One region of the Streptomyces sp. NPDC058650 genome, then DNA from elsewhere that is predicted to be linked to it. Evidence: predicted binding sites of a transcription regulator. Region 1 holds the regulator's gene; the other holds the start of a gene.
The links. The regulator HrcA, encoded in region 1, represses chaperone genes, less so after heat shock. The targets are predictions, from matches to a motif close to TTNGCACTCNGNNNNNCNGAGTGCNAA.
Positions count from the first base shown of each region.

Region 2: the regulator HrcA is predicted to act here: its motif matches at 2,706-2,732, upstream of groL (chaperonin GroEL).

Region 1 is NZ_JBHXRL010000008.1:27,042-32,019, forward strand. It holds gene dnaJ (molecular chaperone DnaJ) at 1-940, opposite strand, end outside; gene hrcA (heat-inducible transcriptional repressor HrcA) at 941-1,960, opposite strand; gene ACFWWU_RS16260 (MBL fold metallo-hydrolase) at 2,117-2,845, shown strand; gene ACFWWU_RS16265 (DUF3097 domain-containing protein) at 2,966-3,769, shown strand; gene hemW (radical SAM family heme chaperone HemW) at 3,918-4,978, opposite strand, start outside.
Region 2 is NZ_JBHXRL010000004.1:139,069-144,046, forward strand. It holds SAM riboswitch class I at 152-298, shown strand; gene thrC (threonine synthase) at 316-1,602, shown strand; gene ACFWWU_RS08855 (MoaD/ThiS family protein) at 1,616-1,891, shown strand; gene ACFWWU_RS08860 (cold-shock protein) at 2,320-2,523, shown strand; gene groL (chaperonin GroEL) at 2,900-4,528, shown strand; gene ACFWWU_RS08870 (hypothetical protein) at 4,657-4,978, opposite strand, start outside.

The DNA.
Region 1 (4,978 bases):
TGACGCCGCGGCCGTGCAGCGGAACCGACTGGCCGGACTGCGTGCCCGGGCGGATGTCGATCTCCTCGATGCCGTCGAGGGTCTGCAGCGGCACCTTCGTGCCGAGCGCGCCCGCCGTCATCGGGATGGTCACCGTGCAGTGCAGGTCGTCGCCGCGCCGCTGGAACGTCTCGTGCGGGATCTCGTGGATCTCGACGTAGAGGTCACCGGCGGGACCGCCGCCGGGGCCGACCTCGCCCTCTCCGGCGAGCTGGATCCGGGTGCCGTTGTCGACACCGGCCGGGATCTTGACGGTGAGCGTGCGACGGGAACGGACCCGGCCGTCGCCCGCGCACTCGGGGCACGGGGTCGGGACGACGGTGCCGAAGCCCTGGCACTGCGGGCAGGGCCGGGAGGTCATGACCTGGCCCAGGAAGGACCGGGTGACCTGGGAGACCTCGCCGCGACCGCGGCACATGTCGCAGGTCTGCGCGGCGGTGCCGGGCGCGGCACCCTCACCCGAACAGGTGGTGCAGACGACGGCCGTGTCGACCTGGATGTCCTTGGTGGTGCCGAAGGCCGCCTCGTTGAGGTCGATCTCCAGACGGATCATGGCGTCCTGGCCGCGACGGGTCCGCGAGCGCGGTCCGCGCTGCGAGGCCGTGCCGAAGAAGGCGTCCATGATGTCGGAGAAGTTGCCGAAGCCACCGGCCCCGAAGCCGCCCGCGCCGCCTCCGCCGGAGGCCGAGAGCGGGTCGCCGCCGAGGTCGTAGACCTGCTTCTTCTGCGGGTCCGAGAGGACCTCGTAGGCGGCGTTGATCTCCTTGAAGCGTTCCTGCGTCTTCGGATCGGGATTGACGTCCGGGTGCAGCTCGCGCGCGAGCCTCCGGAAGGCCTTCTTGATCTCGTCCTGGGAAGCGTCGCGGCGCACGCCGAGTACGGCGTAGTAGTCCGTGGCCACTTACGACTCCGCCAGGATCTGTCCGACGTAACGTGCCACTGCGCGTACCGCTCCCATCGTTCCGGGGTAGTCCATGCGGGTCGGTCCGACCACGCCGAGTTTGGCGACTGCTTCGCCGCCCGAACCGTAGCCGACCGAGACGACCGAGGTGGAGCTCAGCCCCTCGTGGGCGTTCTCGTGCCCGATGCGTACGGTCATGCCCGATTCCTTGGCCTCGCCCAGCAGCTTGAGGAGCACGACCTGCTCCTCAAGGGCTTCCAGGACGGGCCTGATCATCAGGGGGAAGTCGGGTCCGAAGCGGGTGAGATTGGCGGTGCCGCCGATCATCAGCCGCTCCTCGTGCTCCTCCACGAGCGATTCGAGGAGGGTCGCGAGCACGGTCGAGACCGTGGCGCGGTCCTCGATCTCCTCGAAGGACTCGGGGAGGTCCTGCACCAGCTGCGGCACGTCGGCGAACCGGCGGCCGACCACCCGGCTGTTGAGCCGGGCCCGCAGGTCGGCGAGGGAGGTCTCGCCGAAGGGCGCGGGACAGTCGATGACGCGCTGCTCGACGCGGCCGGTGTCCGTGATGAGCACGAGCATCAGGCGGGCCGGGGCCAGCGCGAGCAGCTCCACGTGACGGACGGTCGAGCGGGTCAGCGAGGGGTACTGGACGACGGCGACCTGGCGGGTCAGCTGCGCGAGCAGCCGGACCGTTCGCCCGACGACGTCGTCGAGATCGACCGCGCCGTCCAGGAAGTTGTGGATCGCGCGCCGCTCGGGTGTCGACAGCGGCTTGACGCCGGCCAGCCGGTCGACGAAGAGCCGGTAGCCCTTGTCGGTCGGGATGCGCCCGGCGCTGGTGTGAGGCTGGGCGATGTAGCCCTCCTCCTCCAGCACGGCCATGTCGTTGCGGACCGTGGCGGGCGAGACGCCGAGCTTGTGGCGCTCGGTGAGCGCCTTCGAGCCGACCGGCTCCTCCGTCCCGACGTAGTCCTGGACGATGGCGCGCAGCACCTCGAGTCTGCGTTCGCTGAGCATCGTGCGCACCTCCAGCTGTCGTCGTCGTTCCGGATGCTCCGGTTACTCCGGTTTTGGCACTCACCCTGCCCGAGTGCCAGCAATCCCCCGGCCAGTGTACGGCGGCGGGCAACGCTCCTGGCAAGGAGGCGGGGGCGCACCCGTTAGCGTCGCCCCATGGACATCGATTGGGAAGCGTACGGGTGGGAGCGGTTGGCAGACGGAGTGGGCAGGCGCCGGCTGCCCGGCTGGGACGCCACGGTGGGCCTGGTCGTGGGCGCACGGGCGATCCTGCTGTACGACACGGGCTCGACGGTCGCGGAGGGCGCCGAGCTGCGGGGGCAGATCGCGGCGCTGACGGACGGCCGAAGAGTGACGCACATCGCACTGAGCCACCCGCACTTCGACCACGTCTTCGGCACCGCCGCCTTCGCGGGCGCGGAGGTCTTCGGCGCGGTGGGCGTGGACGAGTTGCTCGGCCGGGAGCGGGACCGGGAGGACCTGCGCAGGGACGCCGTGCTGCAAGGGGTCGACGAGCGGGCGGCGACGGAGGCCGCCGACGTCCTCGTGAGCCCGCGGCACGTGGTCTCCGGCGAGTGGACGCTCGACCTGGGCGGCCGGCAGGTGCTCCTGGCGAACGTCGGCCCGGGCCACACCGGCCACGATCTGGCGCTCTGCGTCCCCGGGGAGCGCGAGGTCGTCTTCTGCGGGGATCTGGTGGAGGAGTCGGGCGAGCCGCAGGCCGGACCGGACGCGATCCCGTCCCGCTGGCCGGACGCGCTGGACCGGCTGCTGTCGCTCGGCGGCGAGGAAGCGGTGTACGTACCGGGCCACGGGGCGACGGTGGACGCCACGTTCGTACGACGCCAGCGGGAAGAGCTGGCACGCCGCTTCTCCGTTGCGTAACGTCGCCCGAATGCGCAGCTACGACCCGGACCTGACACCCGCCTGACTGCGTCTCCCGGGGGATCACCCCCGGACCCCCAGCAGCATCCCCGCCACCTCGTCCTGGACAGAATGGGGCCCATGCGCAGCTACGACCCGGACCTGACACCCGCCTGGAAGAAGTCGAAGCCCGTCCCGGAGATCCCGGCCGACCACGACCTCGTCGTCGAAGAGGTCTCCACGGGCTTCTGCGGGGCGGTGATCCGCTGCGAGGCGGGCACGGTGACCCTGGAGGACCGCTTCGGCAAGCACCGGGTCTTCCCGATGGAGCCGCGCGGCTTCCTCCTGGAGGGCCGCGTGGTCACCCTGGTCCGCCCGACCGCCGCCGCCCCGGTACGCCCCACCCGTACGGCCTCCGGCTCGGTCGCCGTCCCTGGCGCGCGGGCGCGCGTGGCGCGGGCGGGCCGGATCTACGTGGAGGGCCGGCACGACGCCGAACTCGTCGAACGGGTCTGGGGGGACGACCTCCGGATCGAGGGCGTGGTCGTCGAGTACCTGGAGGGCGTCGACGACCTGCCGTCGATCGTCGCGGAGTTCGGCCCGGCACCGGACGCCCGCCTGGGCGTCCTGGTGGACCACCTGGTCCCGGGCTCGAAGGAGTCGAGGATCGCGGCGCAGGTGACGTCCCCGGACGTCCTGGTGGTCGGCCACCCGTACATCGACGTCTGGGAGGCCGTGAAACCGTCCTCGGTGGGCATCAGGGCCTGGCCGACGGTCCCGCGCGGCCAGGACTGGAAGACGGGCGTCTGCCAGTCCCTGGGCTGGCCGCCGAACACCGGCGCGGCGTGGCAGCACATCCTGTCGAAGGTCACGTCCTACAAGGACCTGGAACCGGAACTCCTGGGTGCCGTCGAGCGACTGATCGACCACGTGACGGCGCCCTGACCTCCGGTCGGCTCGTTGTGCCGACCGACGCCCGGCCCCTTCTCCGCACTCAGCGGAGGTGTTCCGTCGATCAGTTCGTCCACCCGGCCGAGCAGATCTCCGTCCCCGCAACGGCGGGGGTACGGCCTCCGCCGGGCGTCCCCCTCGCTCAGTCCACCAGGTCCCGCACGACCGCATCGGCAAGCAGCCGACCCCGCAGGGTCAGAACCGCCCGCCCGGCGTCGTACGACGAGGGGTCGAGCAGCCCGTCCGCCAGGGCCTTCCGCGAGGCGTCGAGTCCCGCCGGCTTGAGGATCGACAGCTCGACCCCCTCCCGTAGCCGCAGCTCGAGCAGCACCCGCTCCACCCGCCGGTCCTCCTCCGAGAGGAGCTCCCGCCCGGCGCCCGGCGACTTCCCGGCCCCGAGGGCCGCCGCGTACGCACCGGGGTGCTTCACGTTCCACCACCGGACGCCGCCCACGTGGCTGTGGGCGCCCGGCCCGGCACCCCACCAGTCGGCGCCGCGCCAGTACAGCTCGTTGTGGAGGCAGCGCCCGGCCTCCGAGGTGGCCCAGTTGGACACCTCGTACCACTCGAATCCGGCCTCGGCGAAGACGGAGTCCGCGATCAGATACCGATCGGCGTGCACGTCGTCGTCGGTCATCGGCACCTCGCCGCGCCGGATGCGGCGCGCCAGCTGCGTCCCCTCCTCCACGATCAGCGCGTAGGCGCTGACGTGGTCGGGCCCGGCGCCGATCGCCGCGTCGAGCGAGGACCGCCAGTCGTCGTCGGTCTCCCCCGGCGTGCCGTAGATCAGGTCGAGGTTGACGTGCTCGAACCCGGCCGCCCGCGCCTCGGCGACGCACTCCTCGGGCCGCCCGGGCGTGTGGGTCCGGTCGAGGATCTTCAGGACGTGCTGCTTGGCGCTCTGCATGCCGAAGGAGATCCGGTTGAACCCGCCCTCCCGCAGCTCCGCCAGGTACGCCGGGTTCACCGACTCGGGGTTCGCCTCGGTCGTCACCTCGGCGTCGTCCGCGAGCCCGAACTCGTCGCGGATGGCCCCCAGCATCCGTACGAGGTCGCCGGCGTCGAGGAGCGTGGGCGTACCGCCGCCGACGAACACCGTCCGCACCGGCCGGGGGTCGTCCCCGAGCACCTTGCGGGCGAGCCGGATCTCCTCGGAGACCTGCCCGGCGTAGTTGTCCCGGGAGGCGAGCACGCCACCGGCAC
Region 2 (4,978 bases), on a different contig from region 1:
CATCTCGCGGTACGGACGGCCCGTCCAAGCCCCGGGGCCTTCGGTTACAGTCTTGAACAACGCGGATGCCCGATGCACGTCGGGGTGCCGCCCGCGTCGGAGCGCAGGAACGAAGCCCGCAAGGACTTCACCGCACTTCACAATCGAATACCGCTCATCCAGAGGGGCAGAGGGAAACGGCCCGTTGAAGCCCCGGCAACCCTCCAGTCGGTTCGTCTCGTCCTCCAGCGAGGTCCCCGGCTAGGGAAGGTGCCAAATCCGTCTCATGACGAAAAGTTCGTCATGGGAAAGATGAGGAGAAAGGGCCTCGCCTCCATGGCTGTACAGACTGTCGCCTCTGCCACCACCGTCGACCTCGGTCCCGCTTCCGGGCTTTCCTGTCGCGAATGCGGTGAAGTCTTCGCACTCGGACCGATCTTCGCCTGCGAACTCTGTTTCGGACCGCTCGAAGTCGCGTACGACCTCCCCACCGGTGACCCCGAGGCCCTGCGCAAGCAGATCGAGGCCGGCCCCGCCAACATCTGGCGCTACGCCCCTCTGCTGCCCGTCCCGGCCGACGTCGCCGAGAAGCCGAACCTGAACCCGGGCTGGACCAAGCTCGTCCAGGCCGACAACCTCGCCCGCGAGATCGGTGTCGCCCCCGGCAAGCTCTTCGTCAAGGACGACTCCGGCAACCCGACCCACTCCTTCAAGGACCGGGTCGTCGCGCAGGCCCTTGAGGCCGCCCGCGCCTTCGGCTTCACCACGCTCTCCTGCTCCTCCACCGGCAACCTGGCCGGCGCCGTCGGCGCCGCCGCCGCCCGCGCCGGCTTCCGCTCCTGTGTCTTCATCCCGCACGACCTGGAGCAGGGCAAGGTCGTCATGGCCGCCGTCTACGGCGGTGACCTCGTCGCCATCGAGGGCAACTACGACGACGTCAACCGCTTCTGCTCGGAGCTCATCGGCGACCCGCTCGGCGAGGGCTGGGGCTTCGTCAACGTCAACCTCCGCCCGTACTACGGCGAGGGCTCCAAGACGCTCGCGTACGAGATCTGCGAGCAGCTCGGCTGGGTCATCCCCGACCAGCTCGTCATCCCGATCGCGTCCGGCTCGCAGCTCACCAAGATCGACAAGGGTCTGCAGGAGCTCATCAAGCTGGGCCTCGTCGAGGACAAGCCGTACAAGATCTTCGGCGCCCAGGCCGAGGGCTGCTCTCCGGTCTCCGTCGCCTTCAAGGCCGGCCACGACGTCGTCCGCCCGCAGAAGCCGAACACGATCGCCAAGTCGCTGGCGATCGGCAACCCGGCCGACGGCCCGTACGTCCTCGACATCGCCCGCCGCACCGGCGGTGCCGTGGAGGACGTGAACGACGAGCAGGTCGTGGACGCGATCAAGCTGCTCGCCCAGACCGAGGGCATCTTCGCCGAGACCGCGGGCGGCGTGACCGTCGGCGTCACGAGGAAGCTCGTCGAGGCGGGTCTGATCGACCCGGAGCTCACCACCGTCGTGCTGAACACCGGCGACGGCCTCAAGACCCTGGACGCCGTGGCCGAGGGCTCGCAGGCGACCGCCACCATCCGCCCGAGCCTGGACGCGTTCCGCGCCGCGGGCCTGGCCCTCTGAGAGGTACGAAGACATGGCCGTGAACGTCCGCATCCCCACCATCCTCCGCACCTACACGGGCGGGCAGTCCGAGGTCCCGGCCGAGGGCGCGACCCTCGCCGAGGTCATCGCGGACCTGGAGAAGAACCACACGGGCATCGCCGCCCGCGTCCTGGACGACCAGGGCAAGCTGCGCCGCTTCGTCAACGTGTACGTGAACGACGACGACGTGCGCTTCGAGCAGGGCCTGGAGACGGCCACCCCGGCCGGCGCGGGCGTCTCGATCATCCCGGCCGTCGCCGGAGGCTGACCACGGGGCGCGGTGCCGGCTGACGCCGAACCGCCTCACGTGTCCCGTCTTTCTTGAATTGCCCCTTCCGCGACATAAAGCGGAGGGGGCAATTCTGCATGGTTAAGCGGGGTAGAGTTGGGGAAGCCCCCTCCGCTGCTCATGCCGGACGCATATGAGAATGCGTCCTTGCGCGTCAGGAAGCAGCCAAAGTGCGTGAGCGTTGTGTACGTTCTGCGCGTTTTGCCGGGCCCGACTTGCCCTGGAACTCCAGGGATTCTCCCTAATTCCCCTTTCCGTCGTGCCCAGAAATCTCGCTCGAATGACCTGTTGCAGAGGGCAGTTGGGCAGATACATTCAGCGGCGGTCGACGCGTTCCGGCGCAGGGTCTGACCCCGGGTCCGCGAAGTGCGGTTCCCGCGCAAGGGCCAGTAATAGGGGAGTTAGGCATGGCTCAGGGCACCGTCAAGTGGTTCAACGCGGAGAAGGGCTACGGCTTCATCGCGGTCGACGGTGGTGCGGATGTTTTCGTCCACTACAGCGCGATCCAGATGGATGGCTACCGCAGCCTCGAAGAGGGGCAGCGGGTCGAGTTCGAGATTTCGCAGGGTCAGAAGGGTCCGCAGGCGGACATGGTCAAGCTCGCCGTCTGAGCGCGGCGCGATCGGCCACCGACGCAACGCCGTCGAGGGGCCCGCATCCCCCAGGGGAAGCGGGCCCCTCACGCGTTCCCGGACCCGTGCCGGACCCGTTCCGCACTCGTGCCGGACCCGTCCCGCACCCGTCTCTCACCCGTGCCGGACCCGTGTCAGGACTGCCCGAAACCCGAGAGTCGCTTGCACTCTCCTAGGGCGAGTGCTAATCATTGGCGTTAGCACTCGGAAGGTGAGAGTGCTACGAGGATCGGGCAGACGAGGCCGCCGTCCGGGTGGGGCAGGGAACCACACGGAACACGCGGAGGCCGTCCGTCGCGGGCGTCGGCGCGGTCCTGGAGCGTTATCCACCCCATGTCCGGGAGGACCACTTCACATGGCCAAGATCATCGCGTTCGACGAGGAGGCCCGGCGCGGTCTCGAGCGCGGCATGAACCAGCTCGCTGACGCCGTCAAGGTCACCCTCGGCCCCAAGGGTCGCAACGTCGTCCTCGAGAAGAAGTGGGGCGCCCCCACGATCACCAACGATGGTGTCTCCATCGCCAAGGAGATCGAGCTCGAGGACCCGTACGAGAAGATCGGCGCCGAGCTGGTCAAGGAAGTCGCCAAGAAGACGGACGACGTCGCCGGCGACGGTACGACCACCGCCACCGTTCTCGCCCAGGCGCTCGTCCGCGAGGGCCTCCGCAACGTCGCCGCCGGTGCCAACCCCATGGCCCTCAAGCGCGGCATCGAGAAGGCCGTCGAGGCCGTCTCCGGCGCCCTCCTCGAGCAGGCGAAGGATGTCGAGACCAAGGAGCAGATCGCTTCGACGGCCTCCATCTCCGCCGCCGACACCCAGATCGGCGAGCTCATCGCCGAGGCGATGGACAAGGTCGGCAAGGAAGGCGTCATCACCGTCGAGGAGTCCCAGACCTTCGGTCTGGAGCTGGAGCTCACCGAGGGTATGCGCTTCGACAAGGGCTACATCTCGGCGTACTTCGCCACCGACATGGAGCGTATGGAGGCGTCGCTCGACGACCCGTACCTCCTGATCGTCAACTCCAAGATCTCCTCCGTGAAGGACCTGCTCCCGCTCCTGGAGAAGGTCATGCAGTCGGGCAAGCCGCTGCTGATCATCGCCGAGGACGTCGAGGGCGAGGCCCTGTCGACCCTGGTCGTCAACAAGATCCGCGGCACCTTCAAGTCCGTCGCGGTGAAGGCCCCGGGCTTCGGCGACCGTCGCAAGGCCATGCTGAACGACATCGCCATCCTCACCGGCGGCACGGTCATCTCCGAGGAGGTCGGCCTCAAGCTGGAGAACGCGGGCCTCGACCTGCTGGGCCGCGCCCGCAAGGTCGTCATCACCAAGGACGAGACCACCATCGTCGACGGTGCCGGTGACAGCGAGCAGGTCGCCGGTCGCGTGAACCAGATCCGCGCCGAGATCGAGAACTCGGACAGCGACTACGACCGCGAGAAGCTGCAGGAGCGCCTGGCGAAGCTCGCCGGCGGTGTTGCGGTCATCAAGGCCGGTGCCGCGACCGAGGTCGAGCTCAAGGAGCGCAAGCACCGCATCGAGGACGCCGTTCGCAACGCGAAGGCGGCCGTCGAGGAGGGCATCGTCGCCGGTGGCGGCGTGGCCCTGCTCCAGGCCTCCTCGGTCTTCGAGAAGCTCGAGGCCGACCTGTCGGGCGACGAGGCCACGGGCGCGAACATCGTGAAGCTGGCCCTTGAGGCCCCGCTGAAGCAGATCGCGATCAACGCCGGCCTCGAGGGCGGCGTCGTGGCGGAGAAGGTCCGCAACCTGCCCGTGGGTCACGGCCTGAACGCCGCGACCAACGAGTACGTGGACCTCATCGCCGAGGGCATCATCGACCCGGCGAAGGTCACGCGCTCCGCGCTGCAGAACGCCGCGTCGATCGCCGCGCTGTTCCTCACCACCGAGGCCGTCATCGCCGACAAGCCGGAGAAGGCGTCCGCGCCGGCCGGCGGCGGCATGCCGGGCGGTGACATGGACTTCTGATCCTCCGGGATCGGTGGTTCATCGCGGTACCGCTGTAGAGCCGTACTGCTGAACGCGACCGAGGGCGGCACTCCCCAGCAGGGGGGTGCCGCCCTCGGGCGTTGTGGAGGAGCGCTTTCCGGGAACGGTCAGCGCACGTCGACGTAGTCCCCGCCGGCCGACGCCGGGGTGTTGAAGTGCTTGCCGTCGCCGTAGTGGCGGATGCGCCAGGTGCCGTCCCCGGTGGCCTTCGCCTTCAGGGAGACCTTGCCGCTCGCGTTCGACCGGCCGGTCGCCATCTGCTTCCAGGTCGTGCTGCCCCGCGGCTGGAACTGCAGGACGACCGGAGCGTTTCCGTACGCGCGCCAGGCCCAGTCCGCGTAGTGCTGGAGCCCGCCGGTGACCGTCACGTACCCGCCCTTGGTGACCGGCTCGGGACCGGCGTTCAGGGAGACGATCCGGGTGTCGAGG